One region of the Siminovitchia sp. FSL W7-1587 genome, then DNA from elsewhere that is predicted to be linked to it. Evidence: riboswitches for the same ligand, from Rfam matches in the RefSeq annotation. Region 1 holds a riboswitch; each other region holds the start of a gene.
What was found. A riboswitch is a leader RNA that binds a small molecule or an ion and turns the genes downstream of it on or off. The one in region 1 is predicted to bind S-adenosylmethionine.

Region 1 (10,348 bases):
CCACGTAAATATTTAAATAAATTCATCGCGATTAATAAGGACTTATGCTATGAAATTCAAAAGTACGTTTGCGCGCGTAAAAACACCTTTTATTCAGTCAGCAGGATTGAGGCGGAAGCTCACAAGTTTGCTGTTGAATTACATGCCTGACAATCAGTTAAAGGAATATTATGAGACTATCCATGTATGAAATTGCATGTTATGTATTTTTGGAGTCCCATAAGAGTTTGTTAAACTCAAGAAGTGTAATTTTTTTGAATGTTTACTTGTAATATTTGTCGCCCCCTTATTCTGATCAATATGTAAAAAAAATATTTCTTTAAGGGGTGATCGCTGTGAAGAATGCTATTGATTTTCACTTTAGTCTTCATGAGAAAATCGAAAAATATAGACCAAAACGAAATGGAGACGGGGATATCGAAAAATGCATTAGTGTTTGCGAAATGGGAATGGATAACCTCCCAGCTTTTATTAGAGAATGCCATATAGAATACAAAGATCACTCTGTAATAATTCCTCCCTCTATTCCTTGTAGAGATGTTTTGTTAAAATGCTACTTGATTATTTCAGATTTTGAGAAAGCAAGAAGTGTAGTTAATAGATCAGTTGAATGTCGAGCTTGGGATGAAAGACGAGGAAACGATGAATTAGAGTTTATAAACAATGTTAAAAGTGCATATATTTCTGTCCAATCTAGAGTAAGAGAATATCCAGGAACTTTGCAAAAAGACTTATACGTTATTCTTCCAGAGTTGGATAGAAATGCATTGAAATGGTACTTAGCAAACACAAACTCATTAATAAAGAGAAAAATCAAAAGTACATATTCTTTGTGGTTAGAAGGTCAGGATATTCCAGAGGAACCGATACAGGAAATTGTTGATAATAACAATGTAGTAATGAATGAAGACGTTTTAAGTTTAGCAAAAAAAAACATTAACGTATCATTATTTCCAAAATGGTATGTTTCAATAAGTTTTGGTTATTCTACTTCTAAGAATTATCAAAAGGCAGTCACATTAGCGAAATCAGCGCCGCAATATATTGAATCTTTTGATGAAGATAATAACATTATTCATCAAGCTGTATTTTCGGAGCAGACCAGTGATTACCTCGCGTTTATTAGTTTATATGAGCTAATAAATAATTGGAAATCATGCTTTGTTATAATAAACGGTGAAATTGTAGACAGAAAAATTGTTGGTGGAATTAACTATTGTTATGGAGATAAATTAAGGTCTGGTAAGTCTGATTTTTGTTACGGCGCTAGTGAGTATACTATAAATCCATTCGGTTGCCATAGGCTACAAATAAGTCAGTTTAATAACCCTTGGTGGAAATTTGGCAGATTTGATACTAATGGAGTATGGCATGTAAATAAAAACGAGATTTTAGATAGAATCAAAGAATATTCCACTCCTTATATTCACTGTCCAGCATTTTCCATGGAAAGAATACTAAAAGCGTTAGATGATCTGCCAGACTTTATTAATCCAGAAATAGACAAGGATTGGGTTAGGGTGAATGAAGGTGTTGAGCCAAAAAATCATCTTGCTCACGTTAATTCCATAACAATAACAGTAGATGTCAATAAACAACCCGAGACGAGACGTAAAAAAGAAGGATTTTTATCAAGCCTTTTAAAACTGACGGGACTTAGGAAATAATAAAATCAGAGGTAAATTAATTGGGATTTTTCGATAAAAAGTTCAGAGAATTGCTTGATGAGGGCATCGTTACACAAGAAGAATGTCAAGCACAAAAAGAAAAAATTTTAAACATGTAACAAAATGGCCCAATTTCGGGCTTTTCTTTTAAACCAAATAAGAACGTATATTCTTATGAAATCTATATAGCTTACTTTCAAAAAGCACCAGCTAAAAACATGCAAGGATATGATTAGAAATGCACAGAAGATGCTCCGCCTCGGCTCATTATCGGAAAAAGAAGGCAAGTAACAAGAAGAGCAGAAACGAAGAAGAAGGCCGAATTAAGCAATGGCTAAACCTGTATGGGCTGTAATCCGTCCGCTAGTAGTTTCAATCATAAATTTTCTCATCATATCACCTGCTGGATGAAGTGTGGAGCTAGTATAGATGTATGGACACATGTTAGTTAAGTCTCTATCCTATAAAATAGAGAGGACGTGTCCGGAATGAAACAAAAACGTTATAATCAAGAATGTAAGCAAACAATTGTCGAGCTTTACAGATCTGGCACATCTGTGAGCGATCTCAACCGCGAATATGGGGTATCTGAAGTAACGATTTATAAATGGATCAAAGCACTTTCTCCTGAAGGAAGTGATGGCTTATCATCAGCAGAGATTGCGGAAATCCAAAAAGAAAACCTTCGCCTTAAACAAGAGGGCGACATTCTAAAAAAGGCTATGACCATATTCGCGAAAAAGTGACCAACCAAGAGATCATCGACCATATCAAGCAGGAGAAAGAAAACCACCCGGTTCGAATAATGTGCGAAGTGCTTGAAGTGCCAAGAAGTACGTATTACCAATCATGGGAATATGCTTCCCATTATCTTCTTTTCTGTCTTATTCGGTTTAGGGATTACAGTGGTTGGCGAAAAAGGAAAAACTGTGTTTGCCTTCTTTGAAGGTGGAGCAGATGCTATGTTTTGGGTGACAAATATTATTATGAAGTTTTGCCCCATTCGGTGTATTTTCTTTAATTGGTGTATCGGTGTCAAAATTTGGTTTAGATTCATTGATTCCACTTGGAAAACTAATGATTCTTGTCTTTGCAACTATGCTCTTTTTTATTGTTGTTGTGCTTGGAGGTATCGAGAAGCTGGCTTATTACTAATATTTTCCACATTGAAATTATTGAAAGATGAGCTGCTTTTGGCATATTCAACTTCTAGCTCTGAAACAGTATTGCCAAAAGTGATGCATAAAATGGAAAAGTTCAGATGTCCAAAAAATATTGTTTCTTTTGTAGTTCCGACCGGTTATTCCTTTAACTTGGATGACTCTACATTGTATCAAGCTCTTGCAACGCCTTTTATTGCTCAAATATATGAGATGATTGGTTTAAGTGATCATTCCACCCCCATTTATATAATTTTATAAGGGGGAATAACATCAAAAATTTCTAGGAGGACGAAATATAATCGTATAGTTTGAATAAACCTGGAAAAACTGTTACAGTCCCAAATGCTTTGTCGCCAGCCTCAGACTAGTATACAGCTAGTCTTTTTTAATATGTCGCAAAATAAAAAATCCTGTTTTAGTCAGTAAATAAAAGGTAAAAATCATCACCATCGTTTTAGATATTACATATCCATCAAGTGCTAAATCGTAACCTTTGGGCAACAAGAGCTCACTTTTAAAACTGAAAAAAATTGAAAGTAAAATAGGGACGATAATTAAAAACATAGCTATCAAAAGTTTCAATTCGTTATTCAAAACAAACAACTCCCCTAAAATGTGTCGTTTTCATTCTATATCTTTTTTAGCTTATAGCGCTTTCATGTACTTCCACCATTCTTTTCAAAGCCGTCGTTGGCTGTACGGCGGAACGAACTTCTCCTATTTCCATAAATCTGTCAGACTCATTATTCATAGATTATACCATGCTCTGGACCTTGCCCGTTGAACGTGGGGAAAAATCTGCTATCATGCTATGGGTTCTTTTTTTGGCTAAATTATGATTGATTAGATTCACTTTTTTATGTAAGGTTGAATAAATGGTGTGATTTGTGACACTCGTGTCAGCAAAAATTACTTGAAAGGGAGAGCAGTGAATGGACGATCATCATGAAATTGGCCCCCAAAAGGAGAACGACAGGAAATCATCCACCGGCCTTGAAGAAAATGTCGCGGGCTTATTATGCTATTTGGGAACATTCGTGACGGGCATTATCTTCTTTATCTTGGAAAAGAAAAGCCCTTTTGTAAAATTTCATGCAATGCAGTCAATGGTCCTTTATGCAACTCTGTGGATTGTAGGGACAGGCGTTAGTTATGTACCCTTTGTCGGATGGTTATTCAAGTTGCTTATCTCATTGGTTGGCTTCATTTTGTGGGTGTTGCTCATGGTCCAGACATATCATCGTGAGCGGATAAAAGTGCCGGTCGTTGGTGACATCGCGGAAAACCTTGTTCAACATTTTAACGGCAGAAGCCAATAAAATTTTAAAACTTAGTTGACAACCGGGAAGATTCGGAATAGAATAGGTTTCAACATTCCAAACAAAATCAAATGATTTTTATGACTCTTATGAAGAGAGGTGGAGGGACTGGCCCTGTGAAGCCTCGGCAACCATTGAATATATTTTATATTCAAACGGTGCCAATTCCAGCAGACTTTTGTTCGAAGTCTGACAGATAAGGGGCGAAGCTGATAAATATGATTTAAAGCGGAGACCTCTTATGTGTAAAGGGGTCTTTTTATTTGGGCATTTATTGAAATGATAGATGCTTTCGTAAAAGGGAGTGTTGAAGCAAAAATGAATCTTGAAGTCGCAGGTCATTACAAAATCAATAGTTGCCCATGACGACGCCAAAACAACCGAAATTTCCAGCCTGATACATCTATAGATGATAAAGAAGCTGACCGGACAACCGGAGGCCTCTTGATTTACACAAGTTTGCCCACGTACGGCATAGTTGTGCGAATCAAGGGGTCTTTTTTATGAAAAAAGTGGATTGCGAATTGTTTTGAGTGACACGACGCTTTCCATTGATACGTAGCCAGGGCCGGAAAGAATATGGATACTGTCATGGAAAAAAACATAGTATTCCTATCTTAAAACGATTATATTGCGATTTGTTGGCATAACATGGGAAAAATAAATTTGCTAAAGAGGGAGAATCATCAAATGAGAAAAACATTACTTACCATTAGCCTGATTTTTACTTTACTTGCTTTGGGAGCGTGTGGAAGCACTTCAGCAGGGGATGAAAAGAAAGAAATCACCATTGGCGCCACAGCAGGACCGTACAGCGATCAATTGAAAGAAGGCATCATTCCGATTCTTGAAAAGGAGGGATATCGAGTAAATATTGTGGAGTTCAATGATTACATCCAGCCAAACATCGCATTAAACGAAGGAGAAATAGACGCCAATCTATTTCAGAACAGCATCTATTTAAAACAGTTCAATAAAAATCATGACGTGGATCTTGTTGCTTCTTACGCGGTTCCGACTGCCCCTATCGCACTTTATTCCGACAAACATGATTCGTTGGATGATCTGAAAGAAGGGATGACGATAACGATGCCCAATGATCCGACCAACTTGGCCAGATCGTTGAACATGCTTGCGGATTTCGGGTTGATCACTGTGAATGAAAAGGCCGATCCAACTGTCGTTTCTGAAAAAGACATCGTGGAAAATAAGCTTCATTTACACATCAAACCAATTGATCCCGCCCAAACACCGCGTTCATTGGGAGATACTGATTTTGCTTTTATTAACGGAAATTTTGCATTGGCTTCGGGATTAAAACTAGATGAAGCAGTGGAGATCGAAAAAACACCGGAAGGTTATTTGATTTATGTGACGCTCAGAAAAGAAGATATTGAAAAGCCGTTCGCAAAAGCTCTCGAAAAAGCCTATCACTCAGATGAATTTTTAGACTATACAAACAAGCATGCAAAGGGATATGTGAAACCGCCCTATCAAGTGAAAAAGGAGGAAAATGAATGATCGAAATTGTGAATGTTACGAAACGGTATAAACAGTTGACGGCTGTCGACCATGTCAACTTGTCCATTCGCCAAGGTGAGATTTTTGGCATCATTGGTTACAGCGGGGCCGGGAAAAGCACATTGCTCAGATGCTTGAATCTGCTGGAAAAGCCGACACAAGGCATCATTGTTATTGACGGTAAAGAATTGACGGCATTATCTGATCAGGAAGTTCGGAAAGAGCGCCAAAAGATCGGCATGATTTTTCAACATTTTCATCTGATTAGTTCGAAAACCGTTTATGACAATATCGCTTTTTCATTAAAAGCGGCAGGCAAGACGAAAGCTGAAATTAAAAAGCGGGTTCCGGAGCTTTTGGAGATGGTAGGGCTGTCCGATCGTAGCGCTCATTATCCCGCTCAACTCTCAGGAGGACAAAAACAGCGGGTCGGTATCGCCCGGGCGCTGGCCAATGAACCGAAAGTGCTTCTATGCGACGAAGCGACTTCGGCACTTGATCCGACAACAACAAAGTCAATATTGCAACTGTTGAAAAAAATCAACAAAACGCTTGGGATCACGATCGTGTTAATCACACATGAAATGGAAGTGGTTCAGAATGTATGCCATCGGGTGGCTGTTATGGAAAATGGGCAGGTTGTTGAACTGGCTGATGTGTATGATATGTTTGCCAATCCGCAAACGGCCTTGTCCAAGCAATTTGTTCAAACGGTCCACTCCCTGGAATTGCCTGAAAGACTTCTTTTGGGAAGAAAAGGGGCGATTGTCCAAATCACTTTCAAAGGAGATTCGGCCGAAGAGGCGGTCATTTCGGAGACATTAAGACAATTTCATATTTCTGTGAATATCCTGCATGGTCAAATTTCTTACATTCAGGAACGTCCGCTCGGAACACTCATCATCGAAATGATTGGCAGTCAATCAGATGTCCGGCAGGCGATTCGATATATAACGAAAAGGACGAATCAATTGGAGGTGCTTGCCGATGTTGCCTGAAATGGTAAATGAGTTTGGAAAAGCATTTGTTGAAACGTCATGGATGATGGGCATTGCTGTTGCGTTTGCGGTCATCATCGGCGTCCCTATGGGGGTAGCCCTTTTTGTGACAAGTGAAGGCATGTTTTGGCAAAACCGCTATATACAAAGCGTGGCTGGAAGCATCATCAATATCATTCGCTCGATCCCATTTATCATTTTACTCGTTGTTCTTATTCCGTTTACAAAATTGATCCTGGGAACAACGATGGGACCGGTGGCTGCAAGCGTCTCACTGACCGTCGCCGCCATCCCTTTTTACGCCCGCCTTGTGGAAACATCATTACGGGAAATTGATAAAGGGGTGATCGAAGCGGCGGAATCATGCGGCGCTTCCCCGTGGCTGATTATGAAAGATGTCCTGCTTCCTGAAGCGAAGCCGGGCATGATAGCCGGACTTACTGTGACGGTGATCAGTCTATTAAGCTATTCGGCAATGGCTGGCATCGTCGGCGGCGGAGGAATTGGCGACTTGGCCATTCGCTTCGGCTATTACCGTTTCCAAAACGATGTCATGATTGCCACGGTGATCATATTGGTTATTCTCGTTCAATTGATCCAGTTTGTCGGCGACCGGGCAGCCAGGGCAGTAGATAAAAGATAATGGTATATCAAAGGAGGAAAAACAATGACTCAAACATTCATAAAGGAAGATACCACATCCAGGCTTTTCGGGTGGGAGCATCCGGACAAAATAAGGGAGTTCCGAAAAAACAATAAATCACTCGTGAAAAAAGACAAGAGAGCCACATTGCAAGAAGCGGTGGCGCGTGGGGTGAAAGAAGGGGATTATATCGTTTTTGGCGGAATGGGATCGGTGCGCAACCCGATTGCCGCGGTGCATGAAATCATCCGCCAAAAAACAGGGAATCTGACAATTGGCACGAAAGGATCACAGCATGATTGGCAATTGTTGGCGGCAGCGGGAAACATCACAAAAGCGGAAGTCTCCTACGGTTTTGCCGATGAAGTGCGGGGACTGTCACTTCCAACGAGAAGAGCGGTTGAATCCGGCCGGTTGAAAGTGTTATCCGAGATTACAAATGCCGGTTTTCAATGGCGCTTTACCGCGGCGATGAAAGGTTTATCTTTTTACCCGACGAGATCCTCGCTTGGCACGGATACTTTACATTACAGCGGATCGAAAACAATCACGGACCCTTTTACAAACGAGAAAGTGGAGCTTCTGCCCGCTTGTTATCCGGATGTCGCGGTCATCCATGTCCACCGTGCTGATCAATATGGAAACTGTCAAATTGATGGGAATGTCGCGGAAGACATTGAACTGGCCCACGCGGCAAAATTCGTCTTAGTGACAGCGGAAGAAATCGTACATGACGAAGTATTTTCAAGTCGTCCGGACTTGACGAAAATTCCTTATTTCGTTGTGGATGCGGTTGTTGAAGTACCATACGGTTCTCATCCAAATCAAGTGCCGAGCCTTTATTCATTCGATGAAGATCATTGGCAAATTTGGCTGGATGCATCTATCAGTGATGAAGGCGTTGAAACCTATTTGCAGGAATATGTGTATGGCAGCCATGATCACTACGAATATTTGGAGCAAATTGGTGGTGTCCGTGTGTTGAAACAGTTGGAGAAAATTGAAAAGAAATTGGCGCCATATCCAAAAGTGGCGAAAAGGAGAGGATAAAAATGGGAAACGATACAGAAAAAATGATTATTGCGGCATCGCGTCTTTTACCGAAAGATGCGGCTGTTTATGTAGGAACGGGCATGCCGCTTCTCGCTTCTGTTTTGGCTTTAAATACTCATGCACCCGATTTGTTGCTTGTCTATGAAGGCGGTGGAGTGGGAGGGAAGCCAACCGGAAGGCTGCCGATTCAGGTAAGTGAGTCGTTGACATATGAAAACGGCGTGACAGTCGGCTCTATGGACTATGTGATGAGTTTGGCGCAAGCAGGCTGGATCCGTTACGGATTCTTGGGTGGCGCCCAGATCGATCAGTACGGAAATTTGAACACAACCGTAATCGGTGATTGGGAAAAGCCGAAAGTAAGGTTGCCCGGCTCCGGCGGCGGAGCCGATATCGCATCCTTGTGTGAACGTACGATCATCATCATGGGTCAGGATAAGAGAAAGTTTGTTAACAGGCTCGACTTTTTAACAAGTCCCGGGTATTTGCAAGGGCCAGGCAGGCGGGAGGAAGCCGGATTGCCGGCCAATACGGGACCATATCGCGTCATTACACAGATCGGTGTGTACGGATTTGCTGAAGAAACAAAGAAAATGACATTGCTTCAATTATTTAGGGGATATACGTTGGATGATGTTCAGGCAAACAGCAGCTTCCCAATTGAAGTAGCCGACGACTGGTCCTATGTGGATCCTCCGACAGAAGCTGACTTGAAAACATTGCGGACGCTTGATCCTGATGGCATTGTCATTGCATAAAAAGGAGGAGAAAACAAATGTCAAAACAAACAAGCTTAAAAACAGCGGTGGCAGCCGTTGAAGACGGAGCGTTGCTCGCCCTTGGCGGAAATGCGCTGCACCGCTCTCCGGTGGCGTTCGTCAAAGAGTTGATCCGTCAAGAAAAGAAGAATCTTTCCGTTATTAAAACAGCCGGCGCCTTGGATGTCGATCTGTTAGCGGCGGCTCAATCGCTAAAGGCTGTATACGGCGGCTACATTGGCTTTGAAATGTTTGGATTGGCGCAAAGCTATCGTAAAGGCGTCCAAAAAGGAGACATTACAGTGTATGAACATGCATGTGCCAGTGTCATCGCGGCTTTGCGGGCAAGCATTTATGGTATCCCTTTTCAGCCACTCAACGGATTTCAAGGAAGCGAGCTTCCGGAGCTTACGGGAGAGGTTCGCTATGTTACCTGTCCTTTTACAGGTGAAAAAACAGCCGTAGTTTCCGCACTGCGTCCAGATTACACGGTGATTCACACTAACATTGCCGATGAAAAAGGAAATGCTTTTATCGAAGGAGCAGTGTTTGAAGATCTGATTATGGTACGGGCGGCGAAAAAAGTAATCGTCACAGCCGAACAAGTAATTGATTCCGAAAGCTGGACTGTCAGGCCGCAAGTTCCCGGCTTCCTCGTCGAGCATGTCGTCTTGGCTGAAAACGGAGCGGCACCAGGCAGTTGTGCACCTTTGTATTCTATCGACAAAGCCGGTGTTGTGGCATATTTGCAGAATTGCGAAGGGTTCGTGGAAAAAGTAAAGGAGGCTGAAATCCATGTCTAATGTTCAATTGGCTGATAACATCACGATTGCGATGGCCCGTCTAATCAAAGACGGTGAGCGCGTCTTTCATGGAGTAGCCTCTCCCATGCCCGCGGTAGCGATTCAATTGGCGAAAAAGTTGCATGCCCAAACAGCGGTGTACTTGAGCATCCCGGGAGGGGTGGATGCTGTACCTGCAGCTTTTTCAAGTTATTCTTCGGCAGATCCTGTATTGCGGGAAGGGTCCATTTCTGATTTTCCGCTTTCCGATATTTTCGACTTATCGGCTCGTGGCGGGCTTGATGTAGCTTTTTTAAGTGGAGCGCAAATTGATGGGTATGGTAGGATGAACTTGAGTGCAATCGGAACGTATGACCAACCGAAAGTCCGATTGCCGGGCGGGGCGGGCAGTGCGGCTTTGCTTCCAACTGTCAAGAGGGGCAT
Region 2 (10,348 bases), 650 kb from region 1:
ACCTTAATGAAGAGCGACGCTGTCTTTTTAAGTTATGTAAAGTAGGCATCTAAGACAAATTAACAAGCATGGGGGCTGAATTATGAGCGGATCTGATCTTTACACATTGGTGACACACGTCCGGTTGGTTGGTGCACGATTACGAAAACAAACCGTGTACCTATACGCAAAAAAGAAAAAAAGCTGGGACAAAACTTTATAAAAATGAATAAACCTCATGAATCTTATTTAAAAACCTTGGTTTCACGCGGCTTTATTTTCACGATTTATACTAAAATCAATTCGTTTTCAACTTATGTTCCAGCCCAAATATCTTCGAGGATCCGCCACCACGAGGAAAAACAGTGTTTGTTCTTTATCAATATTGGATCTCTATTTAAAGAAGAGCCCTTTGGTTGGATGATAGCTACGGAATGGACAACTACGCCAAATGTGCCTCTTTTAGAATACCTCACATATAAAATACTTTGATTAAAAACACGTAATTTGACAAAGCCCACTAACCAGTGTTTTCCGGTTTAATACCGAATCACACTGGTTGCATGGTCTTTTTTTCAATCTGTCTATTTGACAAGGGTATATCTGCTTCCGGAGCTTTCTTTCGGATATTTTTACACCCAGCCGAATCCTCTTACTACCTGGGCAACGATAAATGTGACAATAATCGCAATCGCTGTTGGTAATGCAAAGGCAACAAATGTCCACTTCTTGCTATTCGTTTCTTTGTAAATATTAAATAATGTCGTCCCGCACGGATAATGAAGCAATGAAAACAGCATCATATTCAAAGCGGTTAACCACGTCCAGCCATGGTCTACAAAGATTGATTTGATCGCGGTTAATTCTTCTACTTCTGTCATGGCACCTGTTGATAAGTAACCCATCAATAAAATCGGCAATACGACTTCATTCGCCGGAAGTCCAAAAATAAAGGCCATCAGAATAAATCCGTCCAATCCCAATAATTGGGCAAAGGGGTCCAGAAAGTTGACGAAGTACATTAATAAGCTCGTATCCCCGATATAGATATTGGCAGCCACCCACGTCATCACACCGGCGGGAGCCGCTATAATGACCGCTCTTTTTAACACGAACCATGATTTATCTAGCGTGGCGCGAATAATCGTTTCCCAAAACCGCGGACGACGATAAGCAGGAAGCTCCAATGTATAATGAGTCGGGACTCCTTTCAGGGCGGTTTTGGATAAAGCCCATGAAACAAATAGTGTGACGACGATTCCAAATAACACCATTCCCATGACGATCCCGGCCGTCACCAATGTTCCCATTGTACCGGAATAGCCTACCGCCATAAATAAAGAAGCTAATAAGATCAGCGTTGGCCATCTGCCATTACACGGAACAAAGTTATTCGTCAAAATCGCAAGCATTCTTTCCCGTGGCGACTCGATGATTCTTGTAGACATTATGGCAGCCGCGTTACAGCCGAAACCCATCGCCATTGTTAACGCCTGTTTCCCATGGGCACCTGCCCTTTTAAAGAGCCGATCCATATTAAAAGCCACTCGGGGTAAATACCCGTAGTTTTCCAACAGGGCAAACATGGGGAAAAAGATCGCCATCGGAGGAAGCATGACACTGACCACCCACGCCGTACCTCGATAAAGCCCTAAAACAAGGATGCCATGGAGCCATTCAGGCGCATGAATCCATGTGAAAAAAGCCGTTATATACTGCTCCAACCAATTGAACGTATTGGCCAACATGGTAGAAGGGACATTTGCCCCGGCAATCGTGATATAAAAGACGACTCCCAACATCGCAAGCATAATGGGAAATCCCCAAACCTTCGATGTGAAAATTTTGTCGAGCTTTTCTGTTTGCCGCAATTTTTCCGGGGCTTTATAAGCAATTGTTTTTTCACAAATGGCATTTGAGGTTTGGTAAATATTAGTAACAATCTCATCACGAATATCTTCCGTTGATAGCGACTGTGCCAAATGTAATAATTCATTATAGTTGTTGGGTTTTGGCTGGATATGAGTGCTCATGTGTCAATCCGTCACCCCGTTCTTTCTCTATCTTTTTAGAATAAGCAGTGATAAATGATTCATCCCCATCAAGCAACCGCAAGGCGAGCCAGCGGGCGGGAAGCTCTTTGCCAAACACTCTTTGCACATGGGGAATCAATGTTTCCACCTTCTTTTCAATCTCTGGTGAATACTGTATTTGATACGGAGAAGTGGAAATCTTTCCTGAGATCATCCTGTCGATCGTATCTAATAACTGATTGATGCCCACTTTGTTACGAGCAGAAATTTTGATGACAGGAACACCGAGTTTTTTCATTAATGCTTTCTCATTGATATAAATCCCTTTTTTCTTTGCTTCATCAATTAAGTTAATGCAGACAATCACTTTATCTGTCATTTCCATGACTTGCAACGCCAAATTCAAATTCCGCTCAATCGAGGTGGCATCAAGCACAACAATCGTCAAATCCGGCCGCTCGAAGACAATAAAATCTCTTGCGACTTCTTCGTCCGCCGAGTTGGAAAAAAGGGAATACGTACCAGGGAGATCAATGATTGTGTAATCTACCCCCTTATAGGAAAACTGCCCTTCCGCATGGATAACGGTTTTTCCCGGCCAATTGCCAGTATGCTGTTTTAGTCCTGTCAATGTATTAAATAAAGTACTTTTTCCAACATTCGGATTGCCTGCCAACGCAATTTTAACTGGTTGCTGATGATTCATTTGCTACTAACTCCCCATATATTTTTGAACTTTCTTCCCTTCGCAGGGCAATAGTCGTATGGCTGACACGAAAGGCAATCGGATCGCCGAGCGGGCTTTTTTGCAGCACAATCACCTCTGCCGAAGGGACAAACCCTAAATCCAATAACCTTCTCCTCATCGTGCCCGTTACGAGTAACTTCTTTATTTTGATGCAATCCCCAATGTTGGCTTCATTAAGAGCAATCAACTCATGACCTTTCATCTCCTTTACCTCCCTCATATAAGTTGGGTTGTCTTTACAATGTTTCCCCCGACCAACATTTCTTTAATTTATATTTTATGCACACTAGTTGCCTATGTCAAACTTTTTCGCCAGAATGAAAAAAATGGGCACAGGATATTTTTAGGGCAGGGGAAGGAAAACATAAACGCGCTGTTTGAAACAATCGTCCATTAAGAGTAAAATAGAAATTATCGTTCGATATATATGAAGGAGATTTACTATTTTCATGAAGAAATCATATCTTTTGATTGTCCTCACTTTTATCGTTATGCAGTTGTCCTCTTATATTGGAGTACCGCTCTTTTTCCAAATAGGTACGAAGGTGCTTCATATTGATCCGGAGCAAATGAAAGTGAATGCGGTTGGTTATTGGATTCTGTTCTCTTTTAGTGTTGGACTTGCCCTTGTTCTTTTTCTTTTGAGAAAAAATGAGAAGTATACAAAAATAGAGAAGGACCAGCCGCTCCCCGTCGGACAATCTTTTACTTGGGCAATTATCGGTATTTTTATGGCCTTCTTTGCCCAGATTTCCGCAGGTTTGGTAGAGAAGGCGATTGGCATCAACCCGGGATCAGAGAATACACAGCAAATTTTACAATTGATCGAGTTATTTCCGGCAATCGTCATCATCAGTTCCATTATTGGGCCCATTTTAGAAGAGATCGTATTTCGAAAAGTCATATTCGGAAGCTTGTACGACCGCTTCCCTTTCTGGGTAGCCGCTTTACTGAGTTCCGTCATTTTTGCACTGGCCCATTTCGAGCCTGTTCACATTATTTTATATGCTACCATGGGATTCGTATTTGCCTTTTTATACGTTATGACGAAAAGAATTATCGTTCCTATCATCGCACATGTCTCGATGAACACGATCGTTGTCATACTTCAGTTATTCCTTGTCGATAAGCTGGAGAAATATATAGAAAAAACAGCACAATTTGTATGGTGGATAGGAGGGTTCTTTTCATGAGGTCACCATTATTTTCAGGTACTTTATATATCGTCTTGGGGTTTGTTTTTACATTTTTTGCTGTCCAGCAAGTGGATAAGAACGGCTTTGGTTTTATGGTTTATTTGCTGATAATTTTAGCCACACTGGATTTTGGAGCGGGGCTGCGTCTCATTATGCTCCACTTTCGGTTAAAAAAGGATCAGAAATAGGATGTATATAGTAACAAAGCCTGCTAGTACAGCGCTGGCCGCATAGTGTTGCCTTTTGCTGAAATGCAGTGCTGGAACTTCCTGCCTACAGGTTACGCCAAAGCCTCTTGATCAGTTTGTATGAGGACTTCCTGGATAAAAAAACAACATCTATTTAAAAAAACAGAGACATCGGTTTTTCGAAGTGCCCCTGCCATCGACAGCGAGCATTTCATTACCAAATGTCTCTTTTCTGTTTTATAAAGAAGACGCAAGACGCTTATTTTTCTTTACTATTTCGATAAATTCATAAAGCTGTTTTTTCGTACGTAAAAGGCTTTCTTCATCAATGATTGGGTTTTTCTGTTCCCTGTTAATTTGGCTATCGAGAAAATAAAGTCCTTGAAGACTTTTTCCTTTTAAAGAAGCAATGAGCGGTTTCAATGAGAATTCAATCGCCAATAAATGGCCCGGGCTGCCCCCGGTCATGAGCGGCAATACCGGAATATTTTTAAACACATCTTGAGGCAAAAGATCGAACAATGTTTTTAAAACTCCCGAATAAGCCGCTTTATAAACCGGTGATCCGACAATCACCCCCGCTGTCTCTTGAATATCAAGTGACACTTTTTGAATGGCAGGGCTATGAACATTTCCGTAAACCAAGTCCTCCGGCGGAATATCTTTTACTGAAACATGTTTTATTGAAAAATGTTCCCTCTCCAGCAATCTGCCTAGATAATCCAGAATCTTGCCAGATCTGGAAAATTCAGATGGACTTCCTGAAATAATGACAATATCACTCATTTTATTTTCCTCCCTTTAAGTGAAAACGATTTTAATTAACTGTATGAGCATGTTCTTCTCAACCCAAACGGATTAAACTTGCTACATTTTTTCTAATTGGCCACCTGTTTTATATCCAACAAATCTCATGTATCATTCACCAACCAATCAAATCCCTTCCATGAATGATTTTTCTTCCTTTACAGACGTATGGAGCGCAAAATCCCAAAACTCTTAGTTCTTCCACATCCTTTTTATGAAAGAACTGAGGAGTCACCCCTTCTTCTCTTCATTTGCTATTTTCTCGCTACCATTTTAGGCAACGGTACAAAAAAAGCACCCTCCCAATGCATGATCATGGAGAAGATGCCTTTAGTTGTCTAATCGGCAGCCTGTTTTCATTTGTTTGCTTTCATCATCGGGACTTTCCTTTGTTTCCTTTGCATGTTGTAACGCTTTTTTTCAGTCGTATCAATTTGGGTGATTTCTCCATCGTGCACTGTAATGACCAATGAACCATATTCCATCTTTTTCAATGCCGAAACAATGTCTTCAATCGCATTTTCCTCCACTTTTGCCATCTTCATCCCCCCATTAAAAAAACCTCTTCTACAAAATAAGAAGAGGTTTGCTTTAAACGTCATTTGTTCTCTTCTTATCTTTCAAGCTTACAAACAGCCTGCTGGAATTGGCACAGTACCTGACGGTCTGTTGCCGAGGCTTCAAAGGGCCAGTCCCTCCACCTCTCTGGATAAGAAATTACCTATTATTCAGTTGAAACGTCATTTATAAACGTATTTATATACTATCCCACTATAAATTATCTGTCAAGGATGAATTTTTCATCTTATAGCATTAACCTACTTGTTTTATGGGCTATAGATTAAAAAAGCACCGGAAATATAGGATGCTTTTTTAATCTTCATCACTCTCTGCTGCGGAAGCCTGCGCTTTTTTATAACCCACCTTTGAAATCCAGATGCTGATCTCATACAAAATGAGTAATGGAACGGTCACCATCATATGCGAGATTAAATCCGGAGGCGTAATGAACGCTGCTATAACCAGCAAAATAAAGTACGCATATTTTCTGATCTGTACCAAAAACATCGGCGTAACGATGCCCAACCTTGTTAAAAACAAAATGACGACCGGAAGCTGAAACAAAACTCCAAACGGTACGGTTATCTGAAAAAGAAATTGAAAATATTCATTAATGCCAATTGTTGTCTGTATCTCCATATTGCTCGATAACCCAAGCATGAACCGTATCACAAATGGAAACAAAATAAAATAAGAAAAAAGGACACCTGCTAAAAATAAAAAAACTGAAACCGGTATATAGCTGAGCGTTGCCTTCCGTTCCTTTTCCAAAAGACCCGGACTGATAAAGGCCCAGAGCTGATACAAAATAACGGGGGATGTTAAAATAAACGCCAGAACAAACGTCATTTGCAGAAACACTTTAAACGGATCCGTCACACGGAACGCATTCATCGTAATGTCCTGGGCAGCGCTTGCATGCTGAATCAGCTTAATAAGAGGCTGTGATATAAAAAAGCTGGCAATGACAGCCAACACAAAGAAAACGACTATAATGACCAGCCGTTTTCGCAATTCCTCTATATGATCGATGATCGACATATTGTTTTGACTCATGATTTGTTCATCCTATCACTTATCGCTGTCTTTTTTCGTCTCTTTTTCATCATCGTCTGCCAAACCTTTCGTCGCGTTCTTAAATTCACGCAACGTGTTGCCCGCAGCCTTACCAAGTTCCGGCAACTTCTTTGGTCCGAAGATCAATATAGCAACAAGTGCGATTACAAGTAAACTGCCTACACCTGCACTCACTGCGGCCACCTCCTATCTATAGTTTTATTTTAATGGAAACCCGTCCAATTAGCCATTGAAAAATCATTTATGGTTGTGAATTTTCCGTGTCATCGAGAGGATAATGTTTCAAAAAGTAAACGAGCGACTGCAGCTCCACCGCTAGATCGATATGATGAACACGGATCGACTCCGGCACATTCAGCCTTGCAGGGGTAAAATTCAGTATTCCCTTTACACCGGTATGTTTAATCCGGTCAGTGATGGCTTGGGCGGCACTTGCCGGCACAGTTAAAATAATGACGGCCACTTCCTCTTTGCTCAATCTTTCTTCAAGTTCGGACAAAGCATAAATCGGTACATTGCTGATCTTTTTCCCAATTTTGTTTTTGTCGACATCGAAAGCCATTTCAATTTTTGTATTGTTGTTTTTTAAGAAATTATAATTTAAAAAAGCTGTGCCTAAATTTCCTACACCAATTAAAGCGACTTTCGTCACCTCATCTTGGTCAAGTGTCTTGCGAAAAAATGACAGCAAGTAATTTACATTATACCCATATCCTTTTTTTCCAAGCGCGCCAAAATAAGAAAAGTCCCGCCGAATGGTAGCGGAATCCACTTTCACCGCTTCACTTAATTCGGCCGAAGATACGCGCTGTTTTCCTGATGCATGTAAATTTTTCAAAAACCTGTAGTATAGCGGAAGCCTCTTTGCAGTTGCCTGTGGTATTTTTAACGTTTCCCCGTTCATATTCAATCCTCCATGCCAAAAAGAAAAAAGCGCTGCAGTTTACCCGTTTGCGGAATGAATGTCCTGCAACTGATAAACCTATTCCATTTCACGGCGATAATCGCTACTGGATACCCCGCCTGTTTTTTCTATTAGATAGGTTGGACCTATGATCATTCCCTTGTCTACGGCTTTGCACATATCGTATATAGTGAGTGCGGCTGCCGAAACAGCAGTTAATGCTTCCATCTCTACTCCTGTATTACCGACAGTTTTTACTTCAGCAGTTATTTCCAGGATTTTATGATTCTCGGATCCTTCCATCCAGTCAAAGGAAATATTAACTCCTTTTATCGGGATCGGATGGCACATCGGGATTATTTCCCATGTTTTTTTCGCGGCCATGATCCCGGCTACTTGCGCCACAGCCAAAACATCGCCCTTTTTTATTTGCTGATTCGTAATTAACTCATAAATATGGTCGTTCACTTCAATACTGGAGCGGGCAGCAGCAGTGCGGACTGTTTCCGGCTTTCCGCTGACATCCACCATCTGTGCCCTGCCTTCATTGTTAAAATGCGTCAATTTTTCCACGGCCAAACACCTCCTTATCATTCTACACTATTTCGTGTATACTGTCTGTTTTTGCCACCTAAAAAATCAATTGTCAAATATAGTCAACATGCGATACACTGTCTATGACTAGGGGTGGAAATTATGCTATTATTGCAAGTTCAACAGCTTTCAAAGTATTTTGGGGCTGATTTGGTACTTTCAAATATAAAATTGGAAATTCGCGAAGGTGACCGGGCAGCTCTTGTCGGCAGGAATGGAGCCGGAAAGTCTACCTTGTTAAAGATCATCGCTGGAGAACTTTCACATGATTCCGGCCAAGTAGTCAAACCGAAAGATGTAACAATTGGTTATTTGGAGCAACATACAGGCTTGGAATCAGAATTAACGATTTGGGAAGAAATGCTTTCCGTATTCAGCGAAGTACGAAACATGGAAAAAGAGCTTCGAAAAATCGAGCAGAAGCTTTCCGATCCGGCGAATTACGAACGTGAAGGTGCCTATGAACGTCTATTGAGTGAATATGACAGGCTTCAAGAGCAGTTTAAAAAAATCGGCGGTTATCAATATGAATCAGATATACGTTCTGTCCTGCACGGCTTCCAATTTTTCGAAGAAGACTATGATAAAAATATCGCCAGGCTGAGTGGCGGACAAAAAACGCGCCTGGCGCTTGCAAAATTGTTGTTGTCCAAGCCGGACTTGCTGATTTTGGATGAGCCAACAAACCATCTTGATATTGAAACCATGGCCTGGTTAGAAAAATATTTGCAAAATTATCCGGGAGCCCTTCTCATCGTTTCCCATGACCGTTACTTTCTCGACCAAATCGTTTCTTTAGTATATGAGCTGTCCCGCCATGAAATGGCGGTCTATCATGGAAATTACAGTAAGTATCTCGAGCAAAAAGCCGAGAGATTTGAACAGGAAATGAAACTGTATGAAAAACAGCAAGGTGAAATTTCCAAACTGCAAGACTTTATACAGCGTAACCTCGCAAGAGCGTCAACGACTAAACGAGCGCAAAGCAGACGCCGCAAATTAGAAAAAATGAATATCATGGATCGTCCCGAAGGCGACACAAAATCCGCTTCTTTTTCATTCACAATTGAGAAACAAAGCGGAAATGACGTGTTATCCGTTTCAGAGGCGAGCATTGGCTACAATGGACAGACATTGGCCAACCATATCAATATGAGACTTACCCGCGGCGACAGTGCCGCCCTTGTCGGGCCAAACGGGATTGGCAAATCTACGTTGTTAAAGTCGATCATAAAAAAAATCCCCTTCCTATCCGGGGAGATTCGATATGGAGCAAATGTTCAATTCGGATATTATGATCAGGAACAGGCCAACTTGTCAACCAACCGAACTGTTTTACAAGAATTATGGGATCGCTATCCGCTAATGAAGGAAAAAGAAGTCAGATCCGTATTGGGCAATTTTTTGTTTACCCAAGATGATGTATTAAAAACCGTTTCGTCATTGAGCGGGGGAGAAAAAGCGCGGCTCACCCTCGCCATTCTCATGCTTCAAAAGGCGAACGTCCTCATTCTTGATGAACCGACGAACCACTTGGACTTGGATAGCAAGGAAGTGCTGGAAAACGCGCTTGTGGATTACCCGGGAACCATTTTATTCGTTTCCCATGACCGATATTTTATCAACAGGATTGCTACGAAAGTGATCGAACTATCCACAGAAGGAACAAAAGAATTTCTGGGCGACTATGATTATTATGTGAATAAAAAGACGGAAATGGCGGAGCTGGCACAACTGCAACAGCCGGAATCAAAGAACACACAAGTAGACAGTAAACATTCATACGAGCAGGAAAAAGAAAAAAGAAAACGCGAACGGCAACTCAAAAGGCGGATCGCTGAAATGGAAGAATTGGTGGACCAATTGGAAGCGGAACTGGACATAAAAGAGCAGTTGTTAACAGATCCCGCTGTGTTCAATGACCACGAACGAACTCTTGAAATTCATCAAGAAATGGAAAGAATTCAAAGCGAAATGGATGAATTGCTGGAAGAATGGACGAGGCTTTCAGAAACACTTACGGAATATGACATACCGTAACAAAAATCATGTATTATCCCGATGGGTACTCCGTCGGGGATTTTTTTACCCACAATCTTGTCCACATTTTAAACGTTTACATCATAAGTTATAAACAAACCTATACACATTATCCACACTATATTCGCTTATTCATCCACAAAATGTCGTTTCCAAGCTAGTATATGATCAAGTTATCCACAAAAAAAGACTCCGTTCCAACCGGAGCCCTTACTTTTCTA
Region 3 (10,348 bases), 2.0 Mb from region 1:
GTTCAAGTCAATTAACAAAAGAGCAACAAGTGAAGTTGGCGCAATTCAATAATAAATGGGAATCCCATAATATTTCTTATGATCAAGCCGTTCAGTTAATACTTGAAGGCAAACAGGCCGATTACTTGTTAACCATTAATGCGGGTTTGCTCAAATTTCAAAATGAGATGTTTGATGGGTTGAATGAGTTGATGAAATCAGAGATAGCATTGGCTGAAAAAGATCAAAAAGATGCCGAATCGGCTTATGAAACGACTCTGGTCATAATGAATGGCATTATTTTTTTCATTTTTATACTCAGTATGGTGTCTGGTATGTTCATTGCCAGAATGATTTCCCGTCCGCTGCGGCAAGTAGCTCGTTTAGTTGAAAATGTGGCTGATGGCGATTTATCGGAGACAACCAAAATACAGACAAAAGATGAAGTGGGAGTTCTTGCCCAATCGATCAACAAAATGATCTTAAACTTGAGAGCCACAATCCAACATATTTTAAGTGCGGCGGAAAATTTATCCGTTTCTTCCGGGCAGGTTTCCGCAAGCACTGACGAGGCTGCAAGAGCCAGTACGAACCAGGCAAATGTTGCACAAACGATGAACGAGTTGTTGAAAGAATTATCGGACGCTATCAGCTCGGTTGCACAAAACACGGAAGAAGCTGTAAAATTGGCCCATGAGACAATAGAGATTGCTGAAGATGGAGAAAAAGTCGTTCAATCTTCTGTAGAAGGGTCCGAAAAGGTTAGTGCGCAAATATCCAGCTTGGAAGATGGATCAACAAAAATCGGAGAAATCATCAAAGTGATGGATGAAATTGCTGAACAAACGAACCTCCTTGCTCTGAATGCGGCCATTGAAGCAGCCCGGGCAGGTGAACAGGGACGGGGATTTGCAATCGTTGCAGAAGAAGTTCGTAAATTGGCAGAAAGAAGTGTTGAAGCGACAGATGAAATCTCAAGGATCGTAAAAACGATGCAAGAAGCGATTATCCGCAGTGTAAAGTCTGTTGAAGAAGGAGTCATCAAAACGAAACAATCAGGTGAGGGTTTTGAAAAAATCATTACCATGATTCATCACACGAGAGATAAAGTAACAGAAATTGCGAGTGCAAGCGAAGAGCAAGCCGCACAATCTTCAGAAGTCCTTTCTTATATAGAAACCATTTCGGCCACAACCGAAGAAACGGCTGCCAGCAGTGAAGAAACGGCATCAACGGCAAATAACTTGACCAATTTGGCGACGAAATTAAATGCTTCAGTCGCAGCGTTTACTTTACACAAAAAAGACCGTATTTCTTCTTCAATTGAAAACCCCAAAGCGGCTCCATAATGATTTTCAACAGCGGCATAACGGTCTGATCCCGAAGCAACAGCGGGTTCAGGCTTTTTTTCTGAATAAAGGGCTGTAGTTATTAACAATTAGTGAAAATTCCCCGATATGTAGGTTTTAGACGAAAATCATATTATAATGGAGGGAGAATATTACGATCTGATCATTGTTAAGGGGACGATAGAAAATGAGTCAACAGAAGACAGGTGCAGAGCATGCATCTTTTGGAAATCAGCTTCAAATCACTTCTTTTTTAGCTGATGTAATTGCTCTTTTTAAAGGGGTTGTGTTAATAGCCAATGTACTGCCTGTCTTTACGGGTTTTTGGCTCGCCGCCCACTTTACAAATACAGTCATTGATCCCAATTTATTTTTCTTGATAATCATTGGAAGCACACTAGTCATGGCCGGGGCGCTCGTCCTTAATAACTGGTATGAGGCCGATATAGACAGAGTCATGGCCAGAACCCAAGTGCGACCGACAGTGACAGGCAATATTTCATTAAAAATGGCGTTGGGGTTGGGTATCGCATTAAGCGTCCTGGGATTTCTTCTTTTGTTTTTTACAACGATGGAGGCTGTCCTTTACGCTTTTATCGGGTGGTTTACGTATGTCGTCATGTACACGATGTGGACAAAGCGAAAATATACATTTAACACGGTGATCGGAAGCATCTCAGGAGCAGTCACACCGTTGATTGGATGGGGAGCAATTGATTCTGCCATGCATATTATCCCAATCGTTTTATTTATGATTCTGTTTATTTGGCAAATGCCTCATACATTCGCGATCGCGATGAAGAGGTATGACGAATACAAAGCGGCAGGCGTTGCCATGCTCCCGGTGATCCGGGGCTTTGAAATGACAAAGCGACAAATTTTTGTGTATGTAGCCTGCTTGTTGCCTCTGCCGTTTTTTCTGGTGTCGCTCGGGACCACCTTTATTGTGATTGCGACTTTACTAAACCTCGTCTGGCTGGTACTTGCGATCCGGGGCTTTTTTGTAAAAGATGATGTGAAATGGGCTCGTGCCAACTTTGTTGTTTCTGTTAATTATATTGCGATTTTGTTTATCACGATGGTGATTGTGACGATCTAATGTTTGGAAAGCAGTTAAAGGCTGCGACATAAGCAAATACGAAGTAGCAAAAACCGAACATTTTATTTATAATTGTTCGGTTTATTTGTGTAAAAAAAATCCCTATCATCGCTACGTCAACATATTTCGCTTTCCGCAGGTCTCTTCAGCTTCCTCGGAAAGCAAAGATCGCTTTCCTGCGGGATCTTCAGCTCGAGCGATTCCCGCAGGAGTCTACCTATTTTGACTACGCTAAAAGCTTGCATATTATACATCAGGACAATTGATCCCGCATGTAAGGTGCCATATACACCACTTCAAGACATGAGTTGATACCAAAAGGTCTAAGTGTAAGAAAACGGCATCTAAAAGCCCGATTGGTTCAACTAACATTTCTTGGAAAAGGCATACCAAGAAATGAAGTTTCACTTTATCCCGCATGTAAGGTGCCGTAAGCCTCCCACTTCAAAATTTTGAGTGAATACAAAAGGTCCAAGTGTGAGAAAACGGCACCTAAAAGCCCGATTGGTTCAACTAACATTCAGTAGGAGATGGAAGAAAACTCCTACTGAATGAAGTTTCACTTTATGGTTCGTTTTTTACTCGGCTGATTTTGTTGTGGCCCAGACTCTTTTTCGTGATTTCTAGGAAACGTTTAGGCCGGATATTGATGATTAAACTCGTGCTTTGCAAAAGTATGGCATACCCCAAATTTTTTTAACTAATTCAAAACACTTTCTTGCTTTAGTCTCTTATAGTCTCCACTGGAATAACCTGTTTCCAATAAGACCTCCTCATTATGCTGTCCAAGAAGGGGAGCAGGTTTTGTCAGTTCTCCGGGTGTTTCTGAAAATTTGGCAGGAAAGCCCAATGTTTTGACCGCCCCGGCAGCCGGATGTACATATTCCAGTATCATTTCCCGTTCTAGAATATGGGGGTCACTCAAGGTCTGATTGTAAGTATAAATCGGACCGCAAGGAATTCCGTGTTGTTCTAAAAGCTCCAGCCAATACACGGAATCGCGCTTTGATAATGTTTCTTCAATATCTTTTTCAAGTTCTTTGAGATGAAGCGTGCGCAGGCTGTTTGTCAAATAACGCGGATCTTCCATCCAATTTGGCCGATCGACGACATGCAAACAAAATGTTTCCCATAACTTTTGATTGGCGGCCCCGATTAAAATGAAGCCATCCTTTGTTTTAAAGCCTTGATAGGGTGCGGCGGCACGGTGGGCTGTTCCGGTTTTTCCCGCTACTTGTCCGCTGCCAAAATAAGCTGCTGCTTCCCATACCGTCCAGGCAAGCCCCGAGTCAACAAGAGACACATCAATATACTGCCCTTTTCCGGTTTTCAACCGGTAAATGTAGGATGTCAAAATGGATTGAATGGCTGTTTGGGCGGCAGCCAAGTCGTGAATGGCAATTCCGACTTTGACTGGCTTTCCGCCTTGTTCGCCTGTCATTTCCATGAGACCGGACAATCCTTGCGCCATAATATCGAACCCGCCTTTATTTCGATAAGGACCGGTTTGGCCATATCCCGATATGGAGCAATATATGAGCGCGGGATTTAATTCTTTTAAGGTGTCGTAGTCGATCCCGAGCTTCTTCGCTACCCCCGGGCGAAAGTTTTCTACGAAAACATCTGCTTTTTTGACTAATTCATATAAAATGTCTCGGCCTTCTTCCTTTTTGACGTTCAGGCACATGCCGCGTTTATTGCGATTGACCATCATATACATATGGCTTTCATTGTTGTGAAACGGTCCCATGGCCCGCGTATCATCGCCATTTGGATATTTTTCGATTTTAATGACATCTGCTCCCATATCGCCGAGCACCATCGTGCAGTATGGTCCGGCCAATACTTGTGACAGATCAATCACTTTCATGCCTTGTAATGCTTGATTCATGTCGTTTTCACCTGTTTCTAACTCTGTTAAAGTTCGGACGGCGCTTCTCTAAAAACGCCTGAATGCCTTCCTCGTAATCTTCGGAGCTGAACGAATCGAGAATGGATTTTGCCAATTCTTCATCTTCATCGGTGGCTCCGTCTATGATCTTGTGGATCACCTGTTTTATTCCTGAATTGGCCACCAAAGATTTTTCGGAAATGTTACGAGCAAACTGGATGCATTGTTCCTCCAGTTCGTCAGAAGCATACACATAATCGATCAAACCGATGTCGCGCGCTTCTTCCGCCCCGATTAATTTTGCCGTATAAAGCAATTCTTTTGTCTTAGTTACCCCAATTAGATTCATAAGCCGCTTCGTGCTTTTTACATTATAGATAATCCCGATATTGGCGGCTGTAATGCCGAATGTTCCGTCAGCAGATGAAAAGCGGAAATCGCATGAATTGGCCAGTTCCAGTCCACCGCCAATCGCAAGCCTTTGTATAAGGGCGATCGTTGGCCGGGAAAATCGGTACAACTTTTCAATCGCTTCTAGCGCGGCTTTATTATAGGCTTTTGCTTTTTCGGCCTGGTAGCGGACATCAAGAAATTCGGTAATGTCCGCTCCGGCGGAGAAGGCTGTTTTATCAACGCCGCGGACGATTAAAACTCTAATGGCGGGGTCCTTTTCCAGTTCATCCAAAATAGAAGACAGCTTGCGAAACATCTTGAGCGTAATGGCGTTTTTTTTCTCAGGGCGATTCAAAACGAGAATGGCAATATCTTTATTTCTTTCTACGTATAAAGGATTTGTCATTTGAAACCTCCGGTTGATTAATCGTTTCACTCTTACTCCCAGCTTACGATGATAGAGCCGCGGAACTCTTCTTCGATGAATGTTTTCACCTCATCAGATTGGTAAGCTTTCACAAGCTTTTTCACTACAGCGTCATCTTTATTTTCGTCCCTTACAGCAATGACATTTGTATAGGGCGAGTCCGTTGATTCCAGAAGGATGGCGTCTTCTTTTGGGTAAAGGCCGGCGTCGATGGCAAAGTTTGTATTGATCGCTGCCGCGTCGACCTCGCTGAGCTGCTTGGGAATTTGTGCGGCATCAAGCTCGATAAATTCAAGGTTTTTCGGGTTTTCTTTTATGTCTTTCAGTGATGCTGTCTCTTTCGCATCATTAGCCAGTTGAATGTGGCCGGCTTTTTCCAAAATAAACAGCGCCCGGGAACCGTTTGTCGGATCGTTGGGTAGTCCAAACTTGGCTCCCTTTGGAAGGTCATCAATACTTTGATAGTCTTCCGAATAAACCCCCATTGGATTTAAAATCGTTTTGCCTACAGATACCAAATCGGTATCGTGGTCTTTATTAAACTGATCCAAGAAGGGCTGGTGCTGATAGCTGTTCGCATCCAGTTCACCGTCAGCCAATGTTTTGTTTGGCAGGATATAATCAGAAAAAATCTTTAACTCAATGTCCAATCCGTCTTTTTTCGCCACTTCTTTAACCTTTTCCATAATTTGCTCATGGGGGCCGGCTGTAGCGCCCACAATAAGCTTTTCTTCTTCCGTCTTTGTTCCCGTCGCATTGTTTCCACATCCGGAAACAATAACAGCCAATAGTAATCCTAGTAACAATATTCTAATGTTTTTCATTTTCTTCCCCCCAGTTTTTTGGGGAATATCAAGAAACAAAAAAGCCTCTCTTCTTAAAAAAAAGAAAGAGAGGCTTAGTCATATACTCATCATAACTGGTTCCTCTCTTATCTTTCAAAACACATTCATGTTTTGCAGGATTTAGCACCTTTCTATTTTTAATAGATGGTTGCCGAGCTTCATTGGGCCAGTCCCTCAGCTACTCTTGATAAGAGAACGCTATTTCATTTACTTGTATTTCCCTATTATTTAAGAATGTAAAGCATGGGATAGATAATGTCAAGTTCATTTTTGGAAGTGGGCGAATATGGTACATTGTCAAAAGGCAGTGGTATAATGGACACATCAATATGCGGGAGAGAATGTAATGAAGAAATACATTGAGGCTTTAAAACCAACGGTTTACTCGTTGTTTGACCATTTTCACAACCATCCGGAGGTAAGCTGGAAAGAATATAAAACGACTGAATATATCCGGGATTTTTTAGTCAAAGAAGGATTTGCCGTTCAAACATTTGATGATGGCACTTGCACCGGTCTTGTAGCTGAAGTTGGAGCAGGAGAGCGGTGCGTTGCTTTGCGTACGGATATAGATGCTTTATGGCAGGAAGTCAATGGAAAATTTCAAGCAAATCATTCATGTGGTCACGATGCCCATATGACGATGGCAATTGGAACGATGTTGTTGCTCAAAAAAGTGGGATTTCCCGAAAATGCCAAGCTGAAATTTATTTTTCAACCGGCAGAAGAAAAAGGAACAGGCGCTTTAAAAATGTTGGAGAAAAAAGTGCTCGATGATGTAGATTATTTATATGGTGTTCATTTGCGACCTATCCAGGAACTGGAAGATGGTTATGCGGCACCTGCGATCCTTCATGGCGCCGGGATGTTTTTATCAGGTGAGATCAAAGGGGACGATGTTCATGCAGCAAGGCCCCATCTAGGAGCGAATTCCATTGAAATTGGCGCATCCATCGTGCAGCAAATCCAAGGCATTCATCTTGACCCGATGGTTCCCTATTCGGCAAAAATGACCAAATTCCAGGCAGGCGGCGCAGCGAGTAATATTATCCCTGGCAACGCATCCTTCAGTTTGGATGTAAGAGCGCAGACAAATGAAGTACTTGAGCAATTGGCCACAAAAATTGAACATATCGTCGCATCACTTGAAAAGCTTCACAACGTTAACATTCAGTTGGAGACGAAAGCGCATATCGCGGCTGCGAAAGCGAATCATGATGCCATTCGTATGATGAGAAAGGCGATTGTTGCAGCACTCGGAGAGGACAGATTGGAAGAGCCCATTGTTACATCCGGAGGGGAAGATTTTCACTTTTACACATTAAAAAAGCCACAGCTTAAAGGAACCATGCTAGGGCTCGGGTGCGGGCTTGCACCTGGTCTTCATCATCCGGAAATGACGTTTAATCGTGAGGCCATGCTTTCAGGTATAGAAGTTTTAGCTTACGCGATATTGAAGACATTGGAGGGAGGATTCAAGCATTGAGTTCGGAAGTACTCATTAAAACACTACAAAGTGTGGAGGAAATGGCTCTTGTAAAAGAATTGGAAGAATTGGTATGGAAGTGGGATGCCATTCCTGTTCACCAAACGGTTACGGCCATAAGAAATGGGGGCCTCATCGTAGGTGCCTTTCATGACGAGAAACTTGTTGGTTTCAGCTACAGTTTTCCGGGATTCTTGAATGGAAAGGTTTATTTATGCTCTCATGCGCTTGGCATCCATCCTGATTATCGGGTAAAAGGGATCGGCTATCAGTTGAAAGAAAGGCAGAAGTCTGAAGCAAGAAAGTTGGGCTATGACATGCTCACATGGACTTATGATCCGCTTGAAAGCCGAAACGCCTATTTGAATTTGACCAAACTTCGCTCAGTCTGCAATACTTATATCGTCAATTCATATGGCGAGGGGAAAGACGAGCTGAACAATGGCTTGCCGACAGACCGATTCAAAGTAGAGTGGTGGATCAATAGTGATCACGTAGAAAAGCCGTCTTCTTTTAAAGTAGATAAGAGTAACGCTTTTCAGGTGCCGTATCAGGAAGGTGAGGGAGGTTTACCGCGACTGGGAAATTTGGACCTTCCTTTTTCCGCCGAACAAATAGTAGTTCCCGTGCCTGCATTTTTCCAACAAATGAAAAAAGAAGACATGGGGCTCGCCATAGATTGGCGAATGAAGACAAGATCGATCTTCCGACAGCTTTTTAATGCTGGATACACGGCTGTGTCACTCATTCGCCATGAAGATGCGCCAGTTCATCACTACCTGCTTGTGAAAAGGTCTGAGCTGCAATTGGATGAAAAAGCAAATTAGTTAAACCGATTGCGGGGGTGAGAAAGTCCTCGACAGCCTCATTCGGCTTTTGATTGTGCCCAGTTTTCTGGAACGAAGAGGAGCCCTATAAAAAAGCTTGTAGAGAAAGAAGCGATTTTCTCTGCAAGCTCTTTTTTTACGGTATTGGGTGTGCCGTTTCAGCTGTTGAAATCCGTTCTTTATGGATGGTAACCCGATCCAATTTTTCACGGTCGACAGCAAAGCCGATCCCGGGACCAGTTTGCACTTGAATAATCCCGTGGTCCATCGTTACTTCCGGCTGGATGATGTCCTCAGTCCAATAATGGGAAGATGGCGCCGTATCTCCCGGAATCGTAAAGTTCGAGAGGGATGTCAAGGCGATATTGTGTGCCCTGCCAATCCCCGTTTCAAGCATGCCGCCGCACCAGACGGGAACACCGTTGTCTTTGCAAAGGTCATGGAGCCGCACCGACTCGCCAATTCCTCCTACGCGTCCAATTTTAATATTGATAATCCGGCAACTCCCCAACTGTAGTGCTTTTCTCGCATCTTCCAGGCTGTGGATGCTTTCATCGAGGCAGACAGGGGTTTGCAATTGTTCCTGAAGGGTGGCATGGTCGATAATGTCGTCATGGGCAAGCGGCTGCTCGATCATCATGAGATTGTATTGATCAAGTTTCTTCAAATGATTAATGTCATTTAATGTATAAGCAGAGTTGGCATCCGCCATGAGTGGAATATCCGGAAACTCTTTGCGTACGGCATCTATATAATCAAGGTCGGCGCCTGGAGCAATTTTCACTTTTATTTTCCTGAAGCCTTCATCCACATATTCAGCGACTTTTTCAACGAGTTTTACAGGCGAGCTTTGTATGCCGATGCTTTTGCCCACTTCAATCTCTGTTTTTGTGCCGCCGATCAATTCGGATAAAGCGATGTTGTTTTTCTTGGCAAATGCGTCCCAGATCGCGGTCTCAATCGCCGATTTGGCAATTTGATTTCTTCTGACAAAAGTCAGCATATCATGCACTTCAAGCGGATGTTGAATCGTTTTGTGCATCACTTTCGGAATGAGAAAATCTTTTAACATATATGTGGCTGTATACGTTGTTTCCTCATTATAATACGGCTCATCACTCGTAACCGTTTCGCCCCAGCCGGATACACCTGATTCGTCGACCGCTTCTACAAGGCACACATGTTTTTCCAATGCGGTGCCAAAGCTTGTCGTAAAAGGCGCAATCAATTTCATTTTAATCGTATGAAGAACAACCTCTGTCAATATGACGGGTTTCATTGTGACTCCCCCTTTGATTATTCGTAAATAAAGCATACGCTACTATCATCGCATTTTCAATTGACCCCGCAGGGCATTTTTATCTTCTAAACCAATCTGCATGTTCATCCATATGAACAAACGGGATGTCTGTATCCACTTCGCCTGTGATTCGTTCCATGGAAATGTCTTTTCCCGCGAGCCAAGCGCCAAAATCCAAGACAGTGGGAAATTGATCACCGCCAAGCGCAAACCAGACTTTCAATTCATTTGGAAAATAAGCGGCCGTATGAATCGTCCCTGCCCAGCTTGCATATAAATCGGAAAATATGCCTTTATCCGTGTCATTAAGCAGATGAAAGGCTTCTCGCGCTTCGCTCAAATGGGCCTGGTGTTCTTCCAAGATGGCAAGCCTTCTCTTTGAGTCGACGAGATGCCCCCGGTTTTCATGTTGTAATAGTTCAAAATGATTCGTACATATGCGTGATTCCCGAACTTTTACTTCACGTGGTGTCGCTTCTGCGATGAATGTTCGGCCACTGCGATCATGCATAATGTAACTAAAAGAATGCCGGTGGGGAATTTCTTTTAAAAGAGCCACGGCCTCCTCTACATGTGCACACGTTTCCAAAACAGTCCTGTTGATCATGCTGCAAATGAATCCGTCACCAGGTTTCTTCCGATTCATGAAATTATACCCCATAACCAATCCTTTTTCGTTCATCCCATCGGAGCGGCCCGTTATTCTTTGGCTTGGCCCGGCCGTTGCATATCCATGATCGGAAGGATGGAAA

Region 2: another riboswitch for S-adenosylmethionine. It lies ahead of NST31_RS07325 (YezD family protein); the one in region 1 lies ahead of NST31_RS04490 (MetQ/NlpA family ABC transporter substrate-binding protein).
Region 3: another riboswitch for S-adenosylmethionine. It lies ahead of NST31_RS13485 (MetQ/NlpA family ABC transporter substrate-binding protein); the one in region 1 lies ahead of NST31_RS04490 (MetQ/NlpA family ABC transporter substrate-binding protein).

Annotation. Positions count from the first base shown of each region.
Region 1 covers NZ_CP150169.1:919,990-930,337, reverse strand. Annotated here, with positions in the region: gene NST31_RS04515 (hypothetical protein) at 336-1,667, shown strand; gene NST31_RS04510 (transposase) at 2,156-2,413, shown strand; partial or broken gene NST31_RS04505 (cation:dicarboxylase symporter family transporter) at 2,513-3,085, shown strand; gene NST31_RS04500 (hypothetical protein) at 3,206-3,424, opposite strand; gene NST31_RS04495 (DUF4870 domain-containing protein) at 3,763-4,149, shown strand; SAM riboswitch class I at 4,234-4,352, shown strand; gene NST31_RS04490 (MetQ/NlpA family ABC transporter substrate-binding protein) at 4,840-5,670, shown strand; gene NST31_RS04485 (methionine ABC transporter ATP-binding protein) at 5,667-6,668, shown strand; gene NST31_RS04480 (methionine ABC transporter permease) at 6,658-7,311, shown strand; gene NST31_RS04475 (CoA-transferase) at 7,336-8,361, shown strand; gene NST31_RS04470 (CoA-transferase) at 8,364-9,122, shown strand; gene NST31_RS04465 (CoA-transferase) at 9,140-9,925, shown strand; gene NST31_RS04460 (CoA-transferase) at 9,918-10,348, shown strand, end outside.
Region 2 covers NZ_CP150169.1:1,572,799-1,583,146, forward strand. Annotated here, with positions in the region: gene NST31_RS07295 (nucleoside recognition domain-containing protein) at 612-2,012, opposite strand; gene NST31_RS07300 (FeoB small GTPase domain-containing protein) at 1,975-2,718, opposite strand; gene NST31_RS07305 (FeoA family protein) at 2,696-2,962, opposite strand; gene NST31_RS07310 (type II CAAX endopeptidase family protein) at 3,210-3,953, shown strand; gene NST31_RS07315 (YdiK family protein) at 3,950-4,144, shown strand; gene ssuE (NADPH-dependent FMN reductase) at 4,382-4,930, opposite strand; gene NST31_RS07325 (YezD family protein) at 5,308-5,490, opposite strand; SAM riboswitch class I at 5,562-5,667, opposite strand; gene tatC (twin-arginine translocase subunit TatC) at 5,825-6,568, opposite strand; gene NST31_RS07335 (twin-arginine translocase TatA/TatE family subunit) at 6,584-6,763, opposite strand; gene NST31_RS07340 (redox-sensing transcriptional repressor Rex) at 6,831-7,493, opposite strand; gene moaC (cyclic pyranopterin monophosphate synthase MoaC) at 7,572-8,066, opposite strand; gene NST31_RS07350 (ABC-F family ATP-binding cassette domain-containing protein) at 8,190-10,127, shown strand; gene tsaD (tRNA (adenosine(37)-N6)-threonylcarbamoyltransferase complex transferase subunit TsaD) at 10,338-10,348, opposite strand, start outside.
Region 3 covers NZ_CP150169.1:2,872,508-2,882,855, forward strand. Annotated here, with positions in the region: gene NST31_RS13465 (methyl-accepting chemotaxis protein) at 1-1,328, shown strand, start outside; gene cyoE (heme o synthase) at 1,516-2,427, shown strand; gene NST31_RS13475 (CoA transferase) at 3,128-4,318, opposite strand; gene NST31_RS13480 (enoyl-CoA hydratase/isomerase family protein) at 4,326-5,117, opposite strand; gene NST31_RS13485 (MetQ/NlpA family ABC transporter substrate-binding protein) at 5,150-5,962, opposite strand; SAM riboswitch class I at 6,067-6,177, opposite strand; gene NST31_RS13490 (M20 peptidase aminoacylase family protein) at 6,330-7,469, shown strand; gene NST31_RS13495 (GNAT family N-acetyltransferase) at 7,466-8,296, shown strand; gene menC (o-succinylbenzoate synthase) at 8,433-9,575, opposite strand; gene NST31_RS13505 (C45 family peptidase) at 9,655-10,348, opposite strand, start outside.